Regions from separate parts of the Gluconobacter cerinus genome, predicted to be linked through region 1. Evidence: riboswitches for the same ligand, from Rfam matches in the RefSeq annotation. Region 1 holds a riboswitch; the other holds the start of a gene.
The links. A riboswitch is a leader RNA that binds a small molecule or an ion and turns the genes downstream of it on or off. The one in region 1 is predicted to bind cobalamin.
Positions count from the first base shown of each region.

Region 2: another riboswitch for cobalamin. It lies ahead of metE (5-methyltetrahydropteroyltriglutamate--homocysteine S-methyltransferase); the one in region 1 lies ahead of M2305_RS15030 (DUF1636 domain-containing protein).

Region 1 covers NZ_JAOQNM010000001.1:3,260,288-3,270,863, reverse strand. Annotated here, with positions in the region: gene M2305_RS15065 (histidine phosphatase family protein) at 11-562, shown strand; gene bluB (5,6-dimethylbenzimidazole synthase) at 552-1,190, opposite strand; gene M2305_RS15055 (CbtA family protein) at 1,194-1,931, opposite strand; gene M2305_RS15050 (CbtB-domain containing protein) at 1,947-2,171, opposite strand; gene cobS (adenosylcobinamide-GDP ribazoletransferase) at 2,338-3,105, opposite strand; gene cobT (nicotinate-nucleotide--dimethylbenzimidazole phosphoribosyltransferase) at 3,102-4,145, opposite strand; gene cobU (bifunctional adenosylcobinamide kinase/adenosylcobinamide-phosphate guanylyltransferase) at 4,191-4,751, shown strand; cobalamin riboswitch at 4,789-5,026, shown strand; gene M2305_RS15030 (DUF1636 domain-containing protein) at 5,148-5,561, shown strand; gene cobW (cobalamin biosynthesis protein CobW) at 5,558-6,607, shown strand; gene cobN (cobaltochelatase subunit CobN) at 6,612-9,980, shown strand; gene cobG (precorrin-3B synthase) at 9,977-10,576, shown strand, end outside.
Region 2 covers NZ_JAOQNM010000001.1:950,398-960,973, reverse strand. Annotated here, with positions in the region: gene M2305_RS04470 (beta-N-acetylhexosaminidase) at 1-1,575, shown strand, start outside; gene M2305_RS04465 (M13 family metallopeptidase) at 1,710-3,779, shown strand; gene metE (5-methyltetrahydropteroyltriglutamate--homocysteine S-methyltransferase) at 3,823-6,135, opposite strand; cobalamin riboswitch at 6,252-6,455, opposite strand; gene M2305_RS04455 (ArsR/SmtB family transcription factor) at 6,523-7,449, shown strand; gene metF (methylenetetrahydrofolate reductase [NAD(P)H]) at 7,479-8,345, shown strand; gene M2305_RS04445 (HAD family hydrolase) at 8,392-9,054, shown strand; gene M2305_RS04440 (LacI family DNA-binding transcriptional regulator) at 9,066-10,154, opposite strand; gene M2305_RS04435 (hypothetical protein) at 10,297-10,554, opposite strand.

The DNA of each region.
Region 1 (10,576 bases):
TCTACGATTCATGACCACTCTCACCATTCCGGTTCTCCTGTCCCGCCATCCTCCCGTTGAGGGGAGTGAAGGCCTTTGTTATGGGCGACAGGAGATGGAACTCAGAGCGGGGTGGGAGGCTCAGGCCGCTGGCCTGCTGACCCTTGCAAAGGGCGCAGGCTGTTTAGTCATCTACACGTCACCATCGGCCCGGTGTCTGTCTGTCGCGCGAAGACTTGAGGCGCAGACTGGTTGGCCGCTGCGCTTGGATGACCGGCTACTGGAACTAAATTTTGGCCAGTGGGAAGGGCTATCCTGGAATGTTGTGCCGCGTGTGGCTCTCGATAGCTGGGCCGAAGACCCTGAAGGGTTTTCTCCCCCAAAAGGTGAAAGTGGGCGAGCGCTACAGGAGCGTGTACAGTCTTTCTGGGCAGACCTCGTTCAGGCCGGAGAGGCTGCGTTAGTCATTTCGCACGGCGGCCCACTTCGTCTCCTTGATGGGCTTGCCAAAGGAGAAAGGGCGAACCTGCTAGCACCTTCAATGCCGCAGGGCAGCAGCAGGCTCCATTACGTCAGCGTTTGATCCACTCACGTCGGTCCGGGTTTCTTGTTTCCCAGCCCATGCGCTCCAGTTCTGGCGTGTTGGCATGGGCTGCAGGATATCCGATGCAAAGATACGCGATAAGGTTCCATCCCGGCTCGGCATCGAGAAGGTCTGACACGTGCTCGGGCTCAAGAATGGAGACCCAGCCCAGCCCAACACCTGCCGCCGTTGCAGCCAGCCAAAACGTATGGATAGCCATCACAGCCGACCAGGTCGTTGTTTCCGGCATGGTCGCACGTCCGAGACCATGTCCTTGATCCGGAAATGTTTCGCAGAAGACTGCGACATGATGCGGGGCATCATCTAATCCGGCCAGTTTGAGCGTCGCATAGGAAGCTGCTTGTTCGCCTTCATATCCCTGAAGGGCTTCCTGGTTACAGGTTTCGAAGCTCTTCCGAACGGCTGCTTTTCGCTCCGGGTTTTCAACGAGCACGAAGCGCCAGGGCTCACTCAAACCAACGGAAGGCGCCAAAGTCGATGCATGCAGGAGATCATTCAGCACCGATGTGGGCAGAGGATCACGTTGAAAATGTCGCGCATCCCGACGCCATGTGAAAAGGCGCTCCAGATCTTTTCTGAAATCGTCTGAAAAGGCTGGTACCGTCATGGTTTATCCGTTGCGTGCAAAAGGTTTGTCAGCGGCCGCCGTCAGGACACGGGATGCCAGAGGCCCGAAGAGCAGTCCGATCGTCGCCCACAGAACGATCTGCATCCCTAAGGCTGCCTCGCGGAAACGCCAGAGCACTGCTGCCGGGAAATCTGTTGGAACTTCATTGATATCAGGCATACCGGCTTGTACGGCGGCCACCAGAATGATGAAGACACCGAGAGAGGCTAGCACACCGTTCCAGTGGCCCAGGCGCCGGATGAGTGGTCGGCTGACCATATAGGATGCCGCTGCCGCGCAAAGCGACAGAGCGATCATACCGAAATAGGCTCCGGTTCGTAGGCCAATGGTGGATGGAAGGCCAACGGCAGGGGGATTGGGAGGATATTTCAGGTCCGGCACCAGCACGAACACAACGAATGCTGCGGCTGCCAGAAGTGCAGATAAGGCTCGCGGCGAAAAGCGGCCTACGCGACCATATGCAAAAGCAAAAATAGTCGCGAAAATGCCGCCGTAAGCCGCGCCATACATAACGGCAGCGGTGAGAAGCCCGAAAGACGCCTGTATGCCTCGGCTGATAATTTCCGGTTCAGGCGGATCGCCAGCAGCGAGGTCTTTCGCGCTCTCGAATGCAATCGCAAGATTGACCTGCGGCTCTCCAAAAAAACGCGCAAACACGAACGCAAGCAATGCGGCAGAAATCCCGGCAATCATGCCGCGGCTCAAAAGACGACCTGTCATGAAACGATGCTGCGTTTAGTGGCAGGGGAAGCCGAGAAGATGGCGCCCATCATGAACAAATTCATGAACTGCGTGCCCTGAAACCAAAGACGTCGCACCTTGTTCTGCACCAACAAAATAAAGCAGCAGAAGGCTGAGCACGACCGTAAAGGCAGCCCATGGAAGGAGCGTGCGGATCGGCAGCGCAACCGGTGCGGCGATGCTGGCGGGCAGGTGGGACGGGGAAAGGCTCTGGCTCATAATAGGCTCCGCTGGAAAAGCGCGTTCTGCGGTTGAAAATTGGTAAAGGAGGTCTGGCTTCGCAACGTGATTTCACGAGCATTACAGTGGCGCGACCGCACCGGATTTGCACCGGCTTCTCCCTGCTTTCGCTAACAGGGAGGATGTAACCTTTCGTGCGGGAGTGTCAACTTTTCCATGCTGAGGCCAGCACTGTCAGGAGAACGCACTCAGCGAGACTGGCCGTTGCTCCGAGTACGTCTCCGGTATAGCCGCCAAGCATTTTCCGGGCTACGGCGCGAACTCCAAGCATCGTGAACAGTGCGGCAAGAATAGTCTGAAGACCTAGGTGTGCGGGGAGGCAAATCACCGTCACGCAAAAGCCAGAGAACAAGGCGCCCAGTAGCTGATCCCGTGTCAGGGTGGAGAGCTGCTTTGCCAACCCATTGTCACGAGCAGGCTTTGTGAGGAACGTCAGGAGTGGGAGTACCGCGCGGGATAGCGCTCCCGTTACAGCCATTGCCGGCAAGACCATTGAAGGAGGCAGCGCTGCTAACGTCGTAACGCGGACGATTAAGCTGATGCCCAGAGCTACCGCCCCGTAGCTGCCGATACGACTATCGCGCATAATGGTCAGGCGCTTTTCAGCGGTATGACCTCCACCACAGCCGTCCGCCATATCCGCCAGTCCATCTTCGTGCAGCCCTCCGGTTAGGAGAATTTGTAGGCCAACGCTCCAGGCTGCTGCTACCAAAGACGGAACATTCAAGGCGCTCAGCAGCAAGAACATTGATGCGCTGAGAATACCGACAAGCGCCCCAACCAGGGGCCAGCACCAGACAGACCGCGCCAGAGACCAGTCCTGTCCGCTGACGCGCAGCCATCCCAAGGGAAGGCGGGTCAGCAGGCCCGCACCACAGGCGATGTCTTCTCGAATGGTGCGCCAAAGCCTCATTGAATGGAGACGTCTGATTGGGAAACAGCAGCCTCTGCGAACGTCGCCATACCGTTGTGGCAGGCTAATGCCGCTCTGAGGATGGGAATGGCAACCGCAGATCCTGATCCCTCTCCGAGGCGCAAGCCCAGATCCAGTATTGGTTTCAGCCTGAGGGCATCTGCCAACCTGCGGTGACCAGCTTCAGCAGAACAATGCGAGAGATTTGTGTGGTCGAGTGCTGAGTCGGTCAATTTGATCAATGGCAGCACGGCTGCGGTACAGACGAAGCCGTCAAGCAGAACCGGGATACGATGGTGTCTGGCGGCCAGAACACTTCCCAGTATAGCGGCCAGTTCGTAACCACCCAGACAACGTGCGGCATCCAAGGGGTCGTTAAGTGACGCCGCGTGCAGACACAGAGCCTCATCGATCACAGAAGCCTTCAGATTGACGCCAGCCTGATCGAGACCCGTTCCACGGCCTGCCCAGTCTGCGCCAGTGCCCCCCAGAAGTGCTGCGCAAAGTGCGGCGGAGGGGGTTGTGTTGCCAATACCCATTTCGCCTGGGCAAAACAGATCCAGCGCGGGGGATACGGCGGTGTATCCGACCGAAACCGCGTCAAGGAATTCCTCTTCGCCCATAGCTGGGGTCGCGGTAAAATCTGCTGTGGCCTTTAGATTTTGGACGGGTACAACAGCAAGGTCCGCACCAGCATTCCGGGCAAGCTGATTGATTGCTGCGCCGCCACTCTGGAAATTCGACACCATCTGGGCCGTAACATCCGAAGGCCACGGAGATACCCCCCGGCGGACCACACCATGATTTCCTGCAAAAATCGTTATCTGAACGTGTTCCAGCCTTGGTTTCTGATGGCCCTGCCATTCACCGAGCCAAATGGATAGCTCTTCCAACCGCCCGAGGCTGCCGGGAGGTTTGGTCAGAGTTGCGTCTCGCTCCGCTATCAGGGCGGCGACTTTCTGGTCGGGCTCTGGAAGTGACAGGCAGGCAGTGCGAAGTTCTGCCATGCTGGCGAAAGGGGGCTGACAGGACGAGGGCATGATGTGCGGTGGCATGACAGGTCTTTTGTGCTGTTATCAGGGACCATGCAAGAAGAAGGCGCAGGAGACATTGTGGCACAGACCATCACGCAAACAGGACTACCGGATGTGTCACTGGTCCTCGGGGGCGCCAGGTCAGGAAAAAGCAGGATCGCTGAGGCAATCATCACTGGTCTTCCGGCCCCTTGGGTTTATCTCGCGACCGGTCGGGCTTTTGATGAAGAAATGCAGGCCAGGATAGATTTGCATCGTACCACCCGTGGGAACAAAGGGTGGCGTACACTTGAAGAGCCATTTGATATCGCTGGTGTCTTACAGGTCGAGCAGGGCGCGCCGGTCTTGGTTGATTGCCTGACTTTATGGCTGACAAATCTCATTCTGGAAGATCGTAATGTACACGCCGCGACGAAAGACCTCCTCGAGGCGTTGCAAGCACGGAAAGGCCGGACCGTTCTTGTGGGTAACGAGGTAGGGCTCGGAATTGTCCCGGACAATGCCCTGGCTCGTCGTTTCCGCGATGAAGCGGGTCTTCTTCATCAGAAGATCGCCGCAGTCGCCGGAGAAGTGCTGTTTGTGGCGGCGGGTTTGTCTTTGAAAATGAAATGAGCCCATTTCCCGGGCTTTGACACGCTTTCATCTCAGAGATAGGAGAGGATTTGATGGTTCCTCTGAGAAGAGGATGAAAAGGGAAGCTGGTGCGGCCTTAGAAGTAGGTCAAACCCGGCACTGCCCCCGCAACTGTGGACGGTTTTCTGTTCTGCCCGTCTTTCTTTCAGGAAAGGCAGCCACTGGATTTCGATCTGGGAAGGCCCGGTGGGAGAGGAGGTGCTAATGGCGCCTCAGCCGTGAGTCAGGAGACCTGCCGTCTGAGCCAAGTGTCATGATCCGGCGGGGTGCCCGGACTGTGAGGGCACGCCATCATGTGCGTGTCACTTTCGCGACTGCGAAGGCCTTTCATCGCGCCTTTTGTTATGCCGTTGTGGCTGCAAGAGAGACGAAACCATGGCAGATCCACTGCCTCATGCTGAAGCGGGCCAGTCATCCGTTTCGCCAGTTTTCCACGTCTGTGTGACGTGTCGTCGCGGTCTCCCGGTTGGGAATGACCCTGTTCAGGGGCGGCAGCTCTACGATGCCTTGCTTGACCAGGCTGCTGAAGGTGATTTCAGCGTCCAGCCCGTTGAATGTATGGCAGCCTGTAGCCGAGGCTGTATTGCCACGCTTTCCATGCCGGAAAAATGGACTTTTGTTCTAGGTGAACTTGGTCCGGAAAAGCTGTCTGACCTGCTGGCTTACCTTCAGCTTTACCGGGCATCGAAAACCGGAACAGTGATGCCGTCCAAGCGACCTGCATCGCTTTCTGATATGGTTATCGCCCGTCTTCCATCTTCATTGTCTGCTTCACAGGAACTTTCATGATGTCCCAGACTGTTTCAGGCTCCGGTCGCAAGATTCCGGTTACGATCATCACGGGTTTTCTGGGGGCAGGAAAAACAACCCTTCTGCGAAATCTTCTCGCACAGGCTGATGGGCGCCGTATTGCAATCGTCGTGAACGAGTTCGGTTCGCTTGGGATTGACGGCGAAATTCTGCGGTCCTGCGGGATCGAAGGATGCGCTGACGAGGATATCGTCGAACTCACCAACGGATGCCTCTGCTGCACGGTTGCAGACGACTTCATTCCGACCATGGAGGCTCTGATCGATCGTCCTGATCCGCCAGAGCACATCGTGATCGAGACATCTGGCCTTGCGCTGCCCAAGCCTCTTCTCAAGGCATTCAGCTGGCCCGGGATCCGTACCCGCATGACCGTTGACGGTGTGATTACGCTGGTGGACGCACCTGCTGTCGCCGCTGGTCGCTTTGCGGACGATCCGGAAGCTGTTGCTGCACAGCAGGCTGCTGACCCTTCTCTGGATCATGATAACCCGTTGGCTGAAGTCTATGAAGACCAGCTGAATGCGGCGGATCTTATTGTCTTGAACAAGACTGATCTTCTGGACGAAGCCGGGATTGATGCGGTTGAGAAGGGCATTACCGAGGCCGTGCCGCGGAAAGTTATTACGCTGCGGGCAGTAGAGGGACGACTAGACCTTGCTGTTCTGCTGGGAATTGGTGCCGGTGCGGAAGACGATCTTCAAGCGCGCCCGTCCAATCATGATGGCGCAGATGACCACGAACATGATGACTTCGAGAGTTTCGTCGTGGTCCTTCCGGAGCAGAAAAGTGCGGAAGCATTACTCAAACGCCTGAGCGAGGTTGCGGGGCAATTCGATATCCTCCGCATGAAAGGCTTTGCCGCCGTGCAGGGTAAGAAAATGCGATTGGCCGTGCAGGGTGTCGGAACCCGTTTCCGTCATGAATTTGATGTGCCTCTAGATGCAGGCCGCGACGGGCGTCTCGTCGTAATTGGCCAGACAGGCCTGGATCGCGCAGCCATCGAAGCCGCATTGCTGGCGGACTGACCTGATGCATCTGCTTGTCCGGGAACGACACGGAATAGACGATCAGGACGTGGCCGAGGATCTCGGTCATGCGCCTGCTGACGTCGTGTTTCTGTCCTTCTCGGATAGCGATCTTCTGGCGCTTGAGCGGGCGTACTCTAATCTGAATGAGCAGCCCCCAAACGGCGCAGGTTTTTCGCTGCGGTTGGTCAATCTTGCTCGCCTCAGACACCCCATGTCGGTCGATTTATATGTTGAGCAGACCATAGCATCGTCCCGCTGCGTCATCGCACGGCTTCTTGGTGGGGTGGATTACTGGCGCTATGGGGCGGAAGAACTCCGGAATTTTTGTAGCAGGAACAGCATTCCACTGGCTCTGTTGCCCGGAGATGCCCGTCAGGATGCACGGCTTGAAGAGTGGTCGAGCGTTGAAGCCGAAAAGCATTCCAGACTTACGGGGTTTCTGAGGGAAGGTGGTCCTGAGAATGCACGTCGTGCCCTTTTGCTCATGGCTCATCTTGCCGGATATGGAGATGACGTTTCAGGGCAACCCGCGCCGCTCCCCCCAGCTGGAATTTATCGCCAGACGACAGCGGGTTTTTCTTTAAGAGCCACAATCGTTTTCTACCGCGCTCACCTTCTGGCTGCAGATACAGCAGCGATTGACGGTCTTGCCGATGAACTGGCAAAGTCCGGGGTCGCGACAGATGTTCTATATGTCGCATCGCTGAAGAACCCGGATGTTGCCGAGTGGATTCAGCGCCGGCTGATTGAAACTCAGCCAGACATTGTTCTGAACGCGACCTTCTTTTCTGCGCGCGGAAAAGACGGGGCATCTCCTCTTGATATTGCTGCTGTTCCGGTTCTTCAGGTTTTGCAGCCTGGTGTGACAGCCTCGGCCTGGGCTGAAAGCGGGCGCGGCCTCTCGCAGTCCGATCTTGCCATGCAGGTCGTTTTGCCAGAACTTGATGGGCGAATTTCTTCCTCCCCGATCTCCTTCAAATCCGAAACAGTTCCGGGAGATGCGGCAAGGCATATGCCCTTTCAACCGGGTATTGCCGCTGCTGCAGAGCAGGCTCTCGCATGGGCAAGGCTCAAAAAAACACCTCCGCGCGAAAAGCGTCTTGCGATTGTCCTTTCTGATTATCCCGGTGCGGATGGACAGACTGCACATGCCGTCGGGTTAGATACTTTTGCCAGCGTTGAATCCATCCTGCAGGCCTTGAAACAGGCAGGGTATGACTGTGGAGCTGCGAAAATTCCCACCAGTAGGGCGTTGGTGGGAGCTCTGTGTGAAGACCTGCCGCAGCCCTGCTTGTCTCTGAACGATTATAACGAACTCTTTGCGCGCTTGCCCGCTCCCTTCCGGGACGCTGTGACCCAGAGTTGGGGCACCTCTGCGGAAGATCCCGCTGTTCAGGACGGTTCATTTTGTCTTAAATTCATGGTGTTTGGTAATGTTGTAGTCGCTGTCCAGCCTGATCGTGGCAGCGCGCAAGACCGTAAAGCCCAGTACCACGACCCTGATACACCCCCACGCCATGCCTATATCGCGTTCCACCTCTGGCTACGTCATGTCTGCCAGACAGATGCAATGGTTCATCTTGGAACGCATGGCACTCTAGAATGGCTTCCCGGCAAAGCTGTAGCGCTTTCCAACCAGTGTGCTCCCGCCGTTCTTCGTGGCGCTTTGCCGGTTCTGTATCCCTTTATCGTCAACAATCCGGGAGAAGCAGCCTCGGCGAAACGTCGTCTCGGCGCAGTCATCATCGGACATATGACACCGCCTGTTATGAAGGCCGGACTTGATCCGGACATGGCAGAGCTGGAACAACTGATCGATGAGTTTGCAGAGGCGGATGGTCTGGACAGGCGTCGTGGCGCCATTCTGAAGCGTGATATTCTGGACCGAGCCTCGCGAATGGGGCTTTTGAGCGAAAGTGGAGTCAAAGCGGGCGAAGGTGACGAAGCAGAGGCTCTGGCGCGGCTGGATGCTTATCTATGTGATCTGAAGGACCTTCAGATCCGTGATGGTCTGCATGTTTTTGGTCAAGTAGCACCGCATGCCGAGAAATTGGCCGAAATGGTGTCTTCTGTAGCAAAGGCGCCCCAGCAATCGGTTTCTACTCTGATCGAAGCCAGCGCAGATGCGGAAGTGAAGGCACTTCTGGCTGGGCTGGAAGGACGGTTCATTCAACCCGGGCCGTCTGGTGCGCCGACACGTGGGCGGGTGGATGTTCTGCCGACCGGCCGCAATCTTTTCACGCTTGATCCGAGAGCTGTTCCAACGGCTTCTGCGGTAGAGCTTGCCCGAACGCAGGCAAAGCAGATCCTGCTGTGTCATTTGCAGAACGAGGGCGAGCCGCTTCAAAGCATCGTTATAGATCTGTGGGGTTCCTCCACCCTGCGCACGGGGGGAGAGGATCTGGCACTGGCTCTGATCCTAATGGGAGTTGACCCCACGTGGGATGCGTCGAGCGGTCGGGTATCAGGATTTGAAATTACGCCACTTGCAGTTCTCGATCGTCCGCGTGTCGATGTGACACTTCGAATTTCAGGATTGTTCCGGGATGCCTTTCCAGCACAGATTTCTCTTTTCGATCAGGTGGTTGAAGCTGTTTCCTGTTTGGAGGAAGGCGAGGAATGGAACCCGTTGTCTGCCCGTGTGAGAAATCTGGAAGGTGATGCTCGAAAAATTGCTGGAGCGCGGATTTTTGGTGCAGCGCCCGGTACGTACGGGACAGGCATTGAAGACGCTCTCACGCGGAGTAACTGGGAAGACCGGTCTGAGCTCGGCCAGTCCTATCTGGCCGACAACGACTGGATGTATGGTGGCGGTCGTGACGGGACACGTAGCAGCGCAGCATTGGCCCAAAATCTGGCACGGGCAGATGCAATCCTGCATGTGCAGGACCATGCAGAGACGGATATTCTCGAAAGCCCGGATTTTGCTGCTCATGAAGGTGGGCTTGCAGCAGCGGCGGCTTTGCTAGGGGCCGATCCCGTCCTTTGGCATGGCGATACGTCCCGTGCGGACGCGCCCCGTCTTCGGAGAGTTGAAAACGAAGTGAAGCGCATCGTTCGAGGGCGTCTGGCCAATCCCCATTGGCTGGCAGGGATGCAGCGGCATGATTATCGGGGAGGCGCCGAAATTGCACGGGGACTGGACGCGCTCTGCGCTTTTGCCTCGACCCTTTCTGTTCGGTTTGACCAACAGTTTGACCTGGTATTTGCCGCAACGCTTGGCGATGACACCTGTGATGCTTTCCTGAAAAGCGCTAACCCTCAGGCACGTCAGGCAATGCGCACGCGGTTCCAGGATATGATCCGTCGAGGCCTCTGGCACCCGCGCCTGAATAGCGTCTCTGCGATGTTGGAGAGTGGGAGCGAATGACAGTTCCCCCCCTTGTTCGCGGCTGGTGTCCGGATATGTTCGCGCCGATGGAAGCACGAGACGGATATCTGGTCCGTATCCGTTCCCCGCTCGGTGGTTTTAACGGGCCACAAGTACTGGCTATTGCAGAGCTGGCACGACGTTTCGGAAACGGCGTTGTTGAACTGACCAATCGTGGCAACGTGCAGTTGCGAGGATTTTCTTCGACGAGTGCAAAACTCGCGTTAGAAAGCGCACTGGCAGAAGGGCTCGTAGATCCTGATCCAGCAAAAGAGCGCCGAAGGGCCATTCTGGTTTCACCCCTTGCGGGCTTGGACCCTGAATGCGACCCGGAAACGTTAGGCGTCGCCCAGTCGCTTCAGACGGCACTTCTTGAAGAAAATGCATTGTCGGCGCTGAGCGGCAAGTTCGGTTGGGCCGTTGATGGTGGCGGGTATGTTCCAGAAGGCACGTTATCAGCGGATATTGCCCTTCAGTCCCGCGCGGATGGATGGTCAGTTGTCTGTGGTGCTATGGAAACCGGAGTGCTGGATAACGCTCGGGCTGTCAGAGCAGCCGTGGTGATGTCCCGGATTTGTGCAGAAAATTCTGACCTT
Region 2 (10,576 bases), 2.3 Mb from region 1:
GAGCTTCTGAAGCTTAACGTGCTGCACTGGCATCTGAATGACGGGACCGGCTTCCGTGTGGAGAGCCGTGTTTTCCCAAAGCTGACGAGCGTTGGATCGCACGGGCAGTATTATACGCAGGCTGAGGTTCGAGACATTGTGGCCTATGCTGCGGATCGCGGTATCCGCGTTGTGCCTGAATTTGACGTGCCGGGTCATGCACTCGCAGTGTTGCAGGCCTATCCGGAACTGGCGGCACAGCCGCTGCCGGAGGTCAACGCTGTTGGTGAAAACCTGAATAACCCGGCGATGGACCCGACCAATCCCAAAACGCTGACATTCATTCGTGCTCTATATGCGGAAATGGAAACACTCTTTCCGGATCATTATTTTCATTCGGGTGGTGACGAGGTTCTCGGCACTCAGTGGACCAGCAATCCAAAAATTGCGGCCTATATGAAGGTGCACGGATACAAGGATGCACCAGCCCTTCAGGCAGCCTTCACGGCGCAGGTGGAAAAAATCCTGTCCAGCCAGGGCCGCGTCATGATGGGGTGGGACGAAGTCAGCGAAGCGCCAATTCCCAAAAATGTTGTTGTGGAAGGGTGGCGCGGCTCCAAGTGGACGGGTTCTGCCACACAGGCCGGGCATCCGGTTGTCGTGTCTTCGGGCTATTATCTGGATATGTTGACGCCGTCCCGGACGCATTACGCCATTGATCCGTATGACACCAAGGCGAATGGCATCACGCCAGAAGAACTGGCGGAGACACATCCGAAGATCACCCCGCTGCTTCAGGCTTTCATCCAGGACCCGAATGCAGCGCCTTTGACCGATGACCAGAAGAAAATGGTTCTGGGTGCAGAAGGCGCGCTCTGGACAGAAGTTGTCTCCGAAAACATGTTGGATGCCCGTCTGTGGCCCCGTACTGCAGCTCTGGCTGAGCGGTTCTGGTCTTCTGAAAACGTGCGGGATGTGGATGATCTGGAGCGCCGCCTACCTGTGGTCATGGCAGAACTCCAATCAACAGGTTTGCAAGCAGCGCAGCATGAAAATGCGTTGAAGGAGGCTTTGGCACCTGCGCATACTGGCCCTCTCTCCACGCTTTTGAGCGTTACGGTTCCGGTGCGCAATTACGCCTTGAATCGTCTGGCGTCCAAAAGTGGCGATGCCATGCTGTCGGCGCCGGTCGCGATTGCTGATCCGGATGCTTTTGAGGCTATCCGCTTCAACGATATGGCTAAACGGTATGTCGCGGGTGAAAAGAGCCTGAAGGTTCCCTTGAAGGCCATGCTGGCAAGCTGGGCTGCCAATGATGAAGCTTTTGTCGCAATTGCCGCAGATGTGCCTGCTCTGGAGGAGGTTACGCCCGTATCTCATACGGTTGCGGCCCTCTCCAATGCTGGCTTGAACGTTCTGAACGGAGCTTCAGGAACAGCTTGGCGGCTGGATGCGCAGCATCTGATCGCTGCACAGGAAGAGCTGTTTCACAACTCATCCAACCATCTGCTGTCCCTGAGGCGCGAGCAGCCTCCCGGGGGGCTGCTCATTGCCATTCTCCCTGGCATTAAAGCGCTTATTTCCAGCCAGAATTAATGCCTTTTTCCATACCTCGCTTTTTGGGGCGAGGTATGGCCCTTGGCGTCCAGGTCGTTTCGACTGTAAACTTAAGTTACAGGCCCGCGGACGGACCAAAAGGCCTGCCTGTTTTTCACATTTAGGCCTCTCATATGCATCAGAAGAAACTCTCCCCCAAGGCCGCTTTGCTGCTGTCCGCCAGTCTTGGCCTGGCAGCGCTGCCTTCGATTGCGTCTGCCAAGCCCGCAGCGCCTCAGATTACTTATGACCAGTATGGTCTGGATCTGGCCGGGCGGGATGTGAGCGTCAAGCCGGGAGACAGTTTCTTCGATTATGCCAATGGCAGCTTCCTGAAAGCGCTCGAAATTCCGTCGGATATGAGCAGCTACGGCCCGTTTAACGCGCTGGCTGAAGCATCCCGTCAGCGCATTCAGTCCATTCTGAAAGACCTGTCCGCGCATCCGGTCGCTCAGCCTCAGACGATCGATGAGAAGCTGGGCACCTATTATGCGTCTTTCATGGATGAGAAGGCTGTCGAAGCTTTGGGTTCCAAGCCGCTGGATGCTGAAATCGCAAGCATCCACACAATTACGGATCTGAAGGCATTTGCGCAGTTTAGTGGGGCGTCGTCCGATACGTTCGGATCATCGCCGTTCGCGCTGGACGTGGATGTGGATGCGAAAGATCCGACGAAATATGCGCTCAGTGTCGATCACGCCGGGCTCGGGATGCCGGATCGGGACAATTATCTGAAGCCGGAATTTGCATCCAAGAAAGCGGCCTATCAGGCGTATGTTACGAAGCTTCTGACGCTTGTTCACTGGGCTGATCCCGCCAAGTCAGCGGCAGACATTGTGGCTTTTGAAACCGAGATTGCCAAAGTTCATTGGGCGCGCACGGAACTCCGCGATCCGGACAAGACCTACAACCCGATGACGGTAGAAGCTCTGGTCAAGAGTGTTCCCTCTTTTGACTGGATGACATGGTTGCGGGCGTCAGGTGTGCCTGAGGCCGGGCTGGCGCAGCGGGTTGTTATTGTTGGTGAACCTTCCGCCATCAAGGCGGAAGCGGACCTGATTGCAAAGACGGATCTGAATACGCTGCGCGCCTGGCAGGCGTTCCATACGGCGAGCAATGCTGCATCGTTCTTGCCGGATGCTTTTGTGCAAACGCGTTTCGCCTATGTGAAGGCCATGTCAGGCCAGCCTGCTCTGGCAGCGCGTTGGAAGCGTGGTGTGGATTTCACGAGTTCCGCCATGGAAATGGCGCTCGGCAAAATCTACGTGGAGCGCTATTTCCCGGCTTCGGATCGTGCGGCCATGCAGACGCTGACGGGTAACCTGAAGGCGGCTTTCCACAACCGCCTCGAACACAACACATGGATGAGCGCGCAGACGCGTGAAGCCGCGCTGAAGAAGCTGGCCAGCTTTGAAATCCAGGTGGGTTACCCGAATGAGTGGCGGGACTATTCCGATCTGGTTGTGAAGAAGGGCGATGTGTACGGCAATGCCGAGCGCGCTTTCGCTTTCGACTGGCACTATCAGTTAAGCCATCTCGACAAGGTTGTTGACCGCAACGAGTGGCTGATGTCGCCCGCAACGGTGAACGCCTACAACAATCCGCGTTTTGTGGAAGTCGTGTTTCCTGCGGCGATCCTTCAGCCGCCGTTCTTCAACCCGAAGGCTGATCCGGCTGTGAATTACGGGGCGATCGGTGGTGTCATCGGGCATGAAATGACCCATTCTTTTGATGACAAAGGCCGCAAGTACGACGACAAGGGGCGTCTGCGGAACTGGTGGACAAAGGAAGACGAAGCGCGCTTTCAGAAGCTCGCAGATCGGTTTGGTGCGCAGTATGACGCGTTCGAGGTTCAGCCGGGCGTGCATGTGAACGGTAAGCTCACGATGGGCGAAAACATTGCCGATCTTGGTGGGCTGACACTGGCGCTGGATGCTTACCATGCCTCCCTGAATGGGAAGCCAGCTCCGGTCATTGATGGTCTGACGGGCGATCAGCGCGTGTTCATGGGATGGGCACAGGTCTGGCGTGAGAAGGTTCGTCCAGACACGGAGAAGCAGATGGTTGTTATCGACCCGCACTCGCCGCCGAAAGCTCGGGTAAACATCCCGATGCACAACGTGGATCTCTGGTACAGAGCCTGGAATGTACAGCCGAGTGACAAGCTCTATCTGACCCCGGATCAGCGCGTCAAAATCTGGTAATTGCGTATGATGGGGTGGTGATCCACCCCATCTACTCGCTGGTTTATGGGCGCATATAATGGGCTGCCGCAACCATGTTGATGAGTGCAGCTTTCGTCTCCGGCCATTGGCGGGTTTTCAGTCCGCAATCCGGATTGACCCAAAGGGCATCCGGGCTGATGACTTTGCTGGCTGTCCGAAGCAGGTCCACCATTTCCTCGACAGACGGCACGCGTGGGGAATGGATATCGTAAACGCCCGGCCCGATTTCCGCAGGGTAGCGATAGGCTGCGAACGCATCGAGTAGTTCCATGCGGGAGCGGGCGGTTTCAATCGAAATCACATCCGCATCCATTGCGCCAATGGCGGCAATAATATCGTTGAATTCCGAGTAGCACATATGGGTGTGGATCTGTGTGGCGTCCTGCACACCCGAGGCTGAAATGCGGAAGCTCTCCACGGCCCAGTCCAGATAGGATTGCCAGTCTGCGCGACGGAGCGGCAGGCCTTCACGCAAGGCGGCTTCATCAATCTGGATGATGCCGCACCCGGCTTTTTCCAGATCGCACACTTCATCCCGGATCGCGAAAGCGATCTGTCGGCATGTTTCCGCACGCGGCTGATCGTCTCGTACGAAAGACCAGTTCAGGATCGTGACGGGCCCCGTCAGCATGCCTTTCACAGGGCGGTTGGTGAGGGATTGGGCGTATTCCCACCACTCAACCGTCATGGCTTTTGGGCGTGACACATCTCCGAAAATGATGGGGGGCCGGACATAGCGAGATCCGTAGGACTGAACCCAGGCGTGCTTCGTGAACGCAAAGCCGGAAAGCTGCTCTCCGAAATATTGCACCATGTCATTGCGCTCAAACTCGCCATGCACCAGCACATCAAGATCAATCTCTTCCTGCCAGCGGATGGTCCGGGCGGTTTCTTCCCGCAGGAAGGCGTCGTAAGTCTCGGAAGAGAGCTCTCCTCGTGCATGATCCGCACGGGCTTTGCGGACTTCAGGTGTCTGGGGGAAGGAACCGATTGTTGTCGTCGGATACAAAGGCAGCTTGAGTTTGGCCTGTTGCAACGGACGGCGCGCGGGGAAGGGTGAATGGCGCTGGGCGAGAGCTGGGTTGCGATCTGCAGAGCGTGCCTGAACGGCAGGATTGTTGATTTTTGTGGAAGAGCGACGTGCCTGAAGCGCCGCAGCATTTTCGGCTAAAGTGGTTTGCACAGCGCCCCGGCCTTCATTCAGCGCGCGCGCCAGTGTGTGCAACTCCTCAATTTTCTGAACGGCGAATGCGAGCCAGGATTTCACATCCGCGTCCAGATCTGTCTCCCGTTCCAGATCAATCGGTGTGTGGAGGAGAGAGCAGGACGGCGCAAGGATCAGGTCACGCTGGCGCGCCAGCGGTTCAAGATGGTCCAGAAGCGCGTTCAGGTCGGCCTTCCAGATATTTCGCCCATCCACTACGCCGAGAGATAGCAGTAGGTCAGGTCGTGCTTTTTCCAGGATGGATGCAAGCTGCTCGGGAGCGCGGACAAGATCTACATGCAGGCCGTGAACTGGCAGGCTTAGGGCGATGTCCTGATTGTCTCCGAGCGCACCGAAATAAGTGGCGAGCATCAGTTTGAGGTCTGGAACAGCGGCTGTCAGAGTGTTGTAGGTCGTTTTGAAAGCTGCGGCAGCATTGTCCGGCAGATCCAGAACAAGACACGGCTCGTCAATCTGAACCCAGTCTGCGCCTTCTGCTTGGAGGGTTTTCAGAACCTGTTCATAAACGGGTAGCAGGGCAGGGAGCAGATCAAGGCGAGCAAACGCCGGGCCGTCACATTTTCCCAGAAGCAGGAAACTGACAGGACCGAGCAGAACAGGGCGTGTCTCAATCCCAAGCGTCTTGGCTTCCCGATATTCGTCCACCGCTTTTGTGGAGGCGAGGCGGAACGTCTGGTCTGCTGTGAATTGCGGGACAAGGTAATGGTAGTTCGTGTCAAACCACTTGGTCATTTCGGCGGCAGGAACGTCCTGAGGTGCGCCATGAGCATGACCGCAGCCACACTCTTCGGATGTCGTCTGGGAGCCGCGGGACATGGCGAAGTAGGTTCCCAAGTCCACCTTGCCCTGCACGTTGCCGTAAATGGCAGGAACAGCACCGACCATTGCGGATGTATCCAGCACATGATCGTAAAGCGAAAAATCGTTGGAAGGGATGATCTCGGCACCGAGGTCTTTCTGGCGCTGCCAGGCGGACGCTCGAAGGGATGCGGCTGTGGAAAGTAGATCATCGGCGGAGGAATTTCCCGCCCAGTACTGTTCAAGAGCGGTTTTCAGTTCACGGCGGGTGCCGATACGCGGAAAGCCCAGAGTTGCGACGCGGACGGTCATGAAAGCCTCGACAGGTTCGTGGCAGTGCGCTCGCAGGGCATGCAGGATCGTTCACGCCCCGAACAGGAAATGTGCGGCGTGGAGACATGCGTGACCCGTCCGGAACGCCCCGCCGGAGGATGTTATGTGCCGTGGCAGGTCTCCTGGCTTACGGGTCTCCGCGCTGATTCCGCCTTCCCGGACTTTCGCCCAGTGGCCTGTATGGAATCGGCACTCGCCGCTGACAGTTGCGGGGGCAGCGCCGGCTTTGCACCGGCTTCCCTCTTAGCCAAGCCGGATGCGTGAACATCCGACATGGATCCATGACAAGCCTTATGACTGCCGCATGTTCTGAAAAAGAGTCAATAGCTCTTGCTCATATAAAGAACTCCTTATATGTAAATCCGTATGGAACAGGCCCTCATCATTTTCCAGGCACTGGCAGACATGACCCGTCTGCGGATTCTGGCCCTTCTGCGCGAGATGGAACTGTCCATCGGCGAGGTGGCGCAGGTGCTCGGGCAAAGTCAGCCCCGCGTGTCACGGCATGTGAAGATCCTGGCAGATGCGGGATTGATTGAGCGCCGCAAGGAAGGAAGTTGGGTCTTTTTGACTTTGGGTGTTCCGGAACGTCTGGAGCCTGTCTTTATGGCGCTGGATCGATGGACTGCGCGGGAACCGGCGGAAATCCGTGCGGATCGTATTCGCTTGCAGGCCATTCGGGATGTTCGTGCGCTCGCGGCGGAAGACTGGTTTGAAACCCACGCAGCAGAATGGGACGCATTGCGTTCCTTGCATGTGTCCGAACAGGAGGTCGAAGCAGCGATCGTAAAGACGCTTTCAGCATCTCCGATCGGCCGGCTCGTGGATATAGGCACGGGAACAGGTCGCATGATGGAGCTGCTGGGGGTCGGCGCTCAAACAGTCATCGGGTTTGATCGCAGTCCCGCCATGCTGCGGCTGGCGCGTACCAAACTGGCGGAAGCTGGTCTGGAGCAGGCTGATCTGCGGCAAGGGGACTTTCAGGCCCTTCCGCTGCCGGAGCATTCAGCCGATGTCGCGGTCATGCATCAGGTTCTGCACTATGCGCAACATCCGGCTGCTGTGATTGCGGAAGCCGCGCGTATTCTGGATGCCAACGGTCGATTGCTGATTATCGATTTTGCCTCCCATAACCGGGAAGAACTTCGCACACGGGATGCGCATGTCCGGCTTGGGTTCACCGATGCGCAGATGGCGATGTGGTTTCGCGCTGCGGGTCTAGTTCCCGCAGAGCCAGTGGCTCTTGAGGGCGAACTGACTGTGAAACTCTGGCTCGGCCAACGCCCCAACTAAGCTGAATTATTGAATAAGGAGCTGGCGTGATGCCCGCACAGACAGGGCCTCTGCCCGCAATTTCGTTCGAGTTTTTTCCTGCAAAGTCGGAAAAGGCAGCCGCCACGCTGCTGGAAAACGCAAAAACGCTAGCTGCTTTTGGTCCGCAGTTCATGTCCGTGACGTATGGGGCAGGTGGGTCAACACGGGACCGCACCCTGGCCACCCTTAAAGACATGGTTCGGGAAACTGGCGCGCCAATGGCTGGGCATCTGACCTGCGTGGGGGCTTCCAAGGAAGACGTCAATGCTGTGGCGCAAGCGTACTGGGACGCGGGTGTGAAGCACATTGTGGCCCTGCGTGGCGATCCGCCACCGTCAGCCGGGGGCGTCTATGAGCCTCATCCGGAAGGCTACGCGGGGGCTGTGGATCTGGTGCGCGGATTGAAGGAGATTGCGCCGTTCGAAATTTCCGTTGCGGCGTATCCGGAAACGCATCCTGCCGCGCTTAGCCCGCAGTCGGATCTGGAGCATCTGCGAGCGAAGATTGATGCGGGTGCGGACCGGGCTTTGACGCAGTTCTTCTTCGAAGCGGACACATTTCTACGCTTCCGGGACCGCGCTGCGGCCATTGGAATCGAGCGGCCGATCGTGCCGGGTATTCTTCCGGTTGGAAGTGCTGCGCAGGCCTGGAAGTTTGCCGATATGTGTGGTGCAAACGTGCCGAAGTGGATGCGCGACCTGTTCGATGGATTGGATGAAACGCCCCAGGCGCGGGCGTTTGTCGCGGCCACGATTGCAGACCGGCTTTGTCAGACACTTAAAGCTGAAGGGGTGGAGCAATTCCATTTCTATACGTTGAATCATGCAGATACAGCATCAGCCCTTTGCCGCCTTCTTGGGCGACGTCCGATCTGAAACGGAGAGGGCTGGATTTCCTGCGTAAACGGGGTGACAAAAGGGAATGACAAGATTCCCGATCGTTCTTCTCGACTACGATGGTACTCTGGCGGAAACGCAGCCGGCCATTCTTCGCAGCCTGAAGGAAGCCTTTGAAGCCAGCGGCTACAAGGGCCCTTCATCAGACGCCCTGAAGCATCAGCTGTCAAAGGGTGGGACGCTTCAGACGCTGTTTCAGGCGATCGTTCCCGACAGTGATGTTGATGATGCACAGGCTTTTGTTCGTCACTATCGGGCATATTACCCTAAAGCCGATCAGGAAGAGACCGTTCTGTTTGACGGGGTGAAGTCAGTACTCGACGATCTTAAGGCTGACGGGGCAACGCTGGTAATTCTCAGCAACAAACATGCTCCAACTGTTCATGCCAGTATCGAGCGCTTCGGGCTTGGTGGGTGGATCAGCAATGTGATTGCGTCCGAACCAGCCTACCCGCACAAGCCAGACCCCCGCGTTATGACGGACCGTGTGCGGCCGTTGTTCCCGGAAGTTCCTGCATCGAATTTTCTAATGGTTGGTGACACGGCGGCAGATCTTGGGTTTGCCCGCAATAGTGGCATTGCATCCTGCTGGGCGAGTTATGGGCACGGGTCTGCAACGCAGTGCATTGATCTGAAGCCGGATTTCCAGATCGACAGTATTGCCGGGCTTCTGAACGTCGCCCGCTAATACAGTGCGGTTCAGCCCTTGGGGGCTGGACCAATGCTGCCGCGAGCGACGAGTTCTGTTTCCAGAATGACGTTCTTGTTCTGGCGGCCGTCCTGCTGGGTCAGGAGACGGACTGCCTCCATGCCTTTGCGCTCATGAGGCTGGCGGATTGTGCTGAGGTCCGACAGGGCAGCGGCAGGAATGTCATCAAATCCAAAAATCGACACGTCTTCAGGAATGCTGAGACCCGCCGCACGAATTGTCTGCATGGCGCCAATTGCAACGCGGTCGCTCATTGCCAGAATTGCTGTCGGCGCATTCTGTCGGTTCAGTAGAAAGCGCGCGCCTTCAGCACCGGACTCTTCAGAGTTGATCGGAATTTCCCAGGCCGGCACGTTTTCGGGGGCAATACCGGCTTCCTGAAGGGCTGTTAAGTACCCCTCAAGACGCATGGCAATCGTGCTGTGTGCAATATTGGCGCGACGCTTGGCTGTCAGGATGCCAAAATAGTCGTCATGGGCTGTTTTGAGAGACAGGATACCGAAGCGACGGTGTCCTAGCTCAAGCAGGGTCTTTGCCGCGTTGTAGGCGGCTCCACGGTCATCAATGCCGACATATGGCACGTTGTCCAAACGGGGCTGGTCCACCACAACGAGCGGAACGTTCCGCTGCTGCGCCATCAAAACGCACCGGCTATCGGGGGCCACGGAATAAAGGATGTACCCGTCGACCGCAGCATTGCCTAGCGAAACAGGTGTGTTCATGTTGCGGAGGCTGCTGCCTGCTGAAATCAGGGCCAGATCCGTTTCCATCTCATCGCAGCTTTTTGCGACGCCGTTCAGCACGGCGAGAACGGCAGGATCAGAAAATGCGTATGGAAGATCTTCACTGAAGAGAAAGCCCAGTGCCCCGGAATGCCCGGTCGCAAGCTGTTTCGCTGCCGGATCAGGGCCTGTATATCCAAGCTCCTGTGCCGCCGCGAAGATCTTTTCCCTCAGCGCAGCCGAGAGTTGGCCCGGCCGGATATAGGCATTCGAGACTGTCGTGTGGGACACCCCGACCTGTGCCGCTACATCCTTGAGCGTAACCTTGCGACGACCGTACTGACGGGGTGTTTTCATATGTTATCCAATAATGAAAACGCTGCCTTCGTGCAATCCTGACGGAAGAACGAGAAGGCACCTAATATGCAAGTGCCTCAGGTAAATGCTGGTCTGAACGTCGTCTGCCCATCTTCACGATTACGACAAGAGGGTAAACGTCTCAGTTTTTGGGCTTTGTTGTCGCAGTATTTTTCTGCGGAGCTGGTTCAAACATCGCCCGGCATTTCGGGCTGAGCTGATCCATCTTCTTTCTCATACAGGCTGTAATCTTGGCTTCGTTAGGAATGGCAAACGTGCACAGGCGGATGGCATCACCTTGGCAGGCCTGTTTCTGCTCGTCGCGTGTCGCGGCTGACGCCGTGCCAGACAGGGCGGCAAAACCGGTCAGGCAGGCCAGAAGCATCAGATAGCGGGTCATGGACCTTCTCCTTTTCCATCTA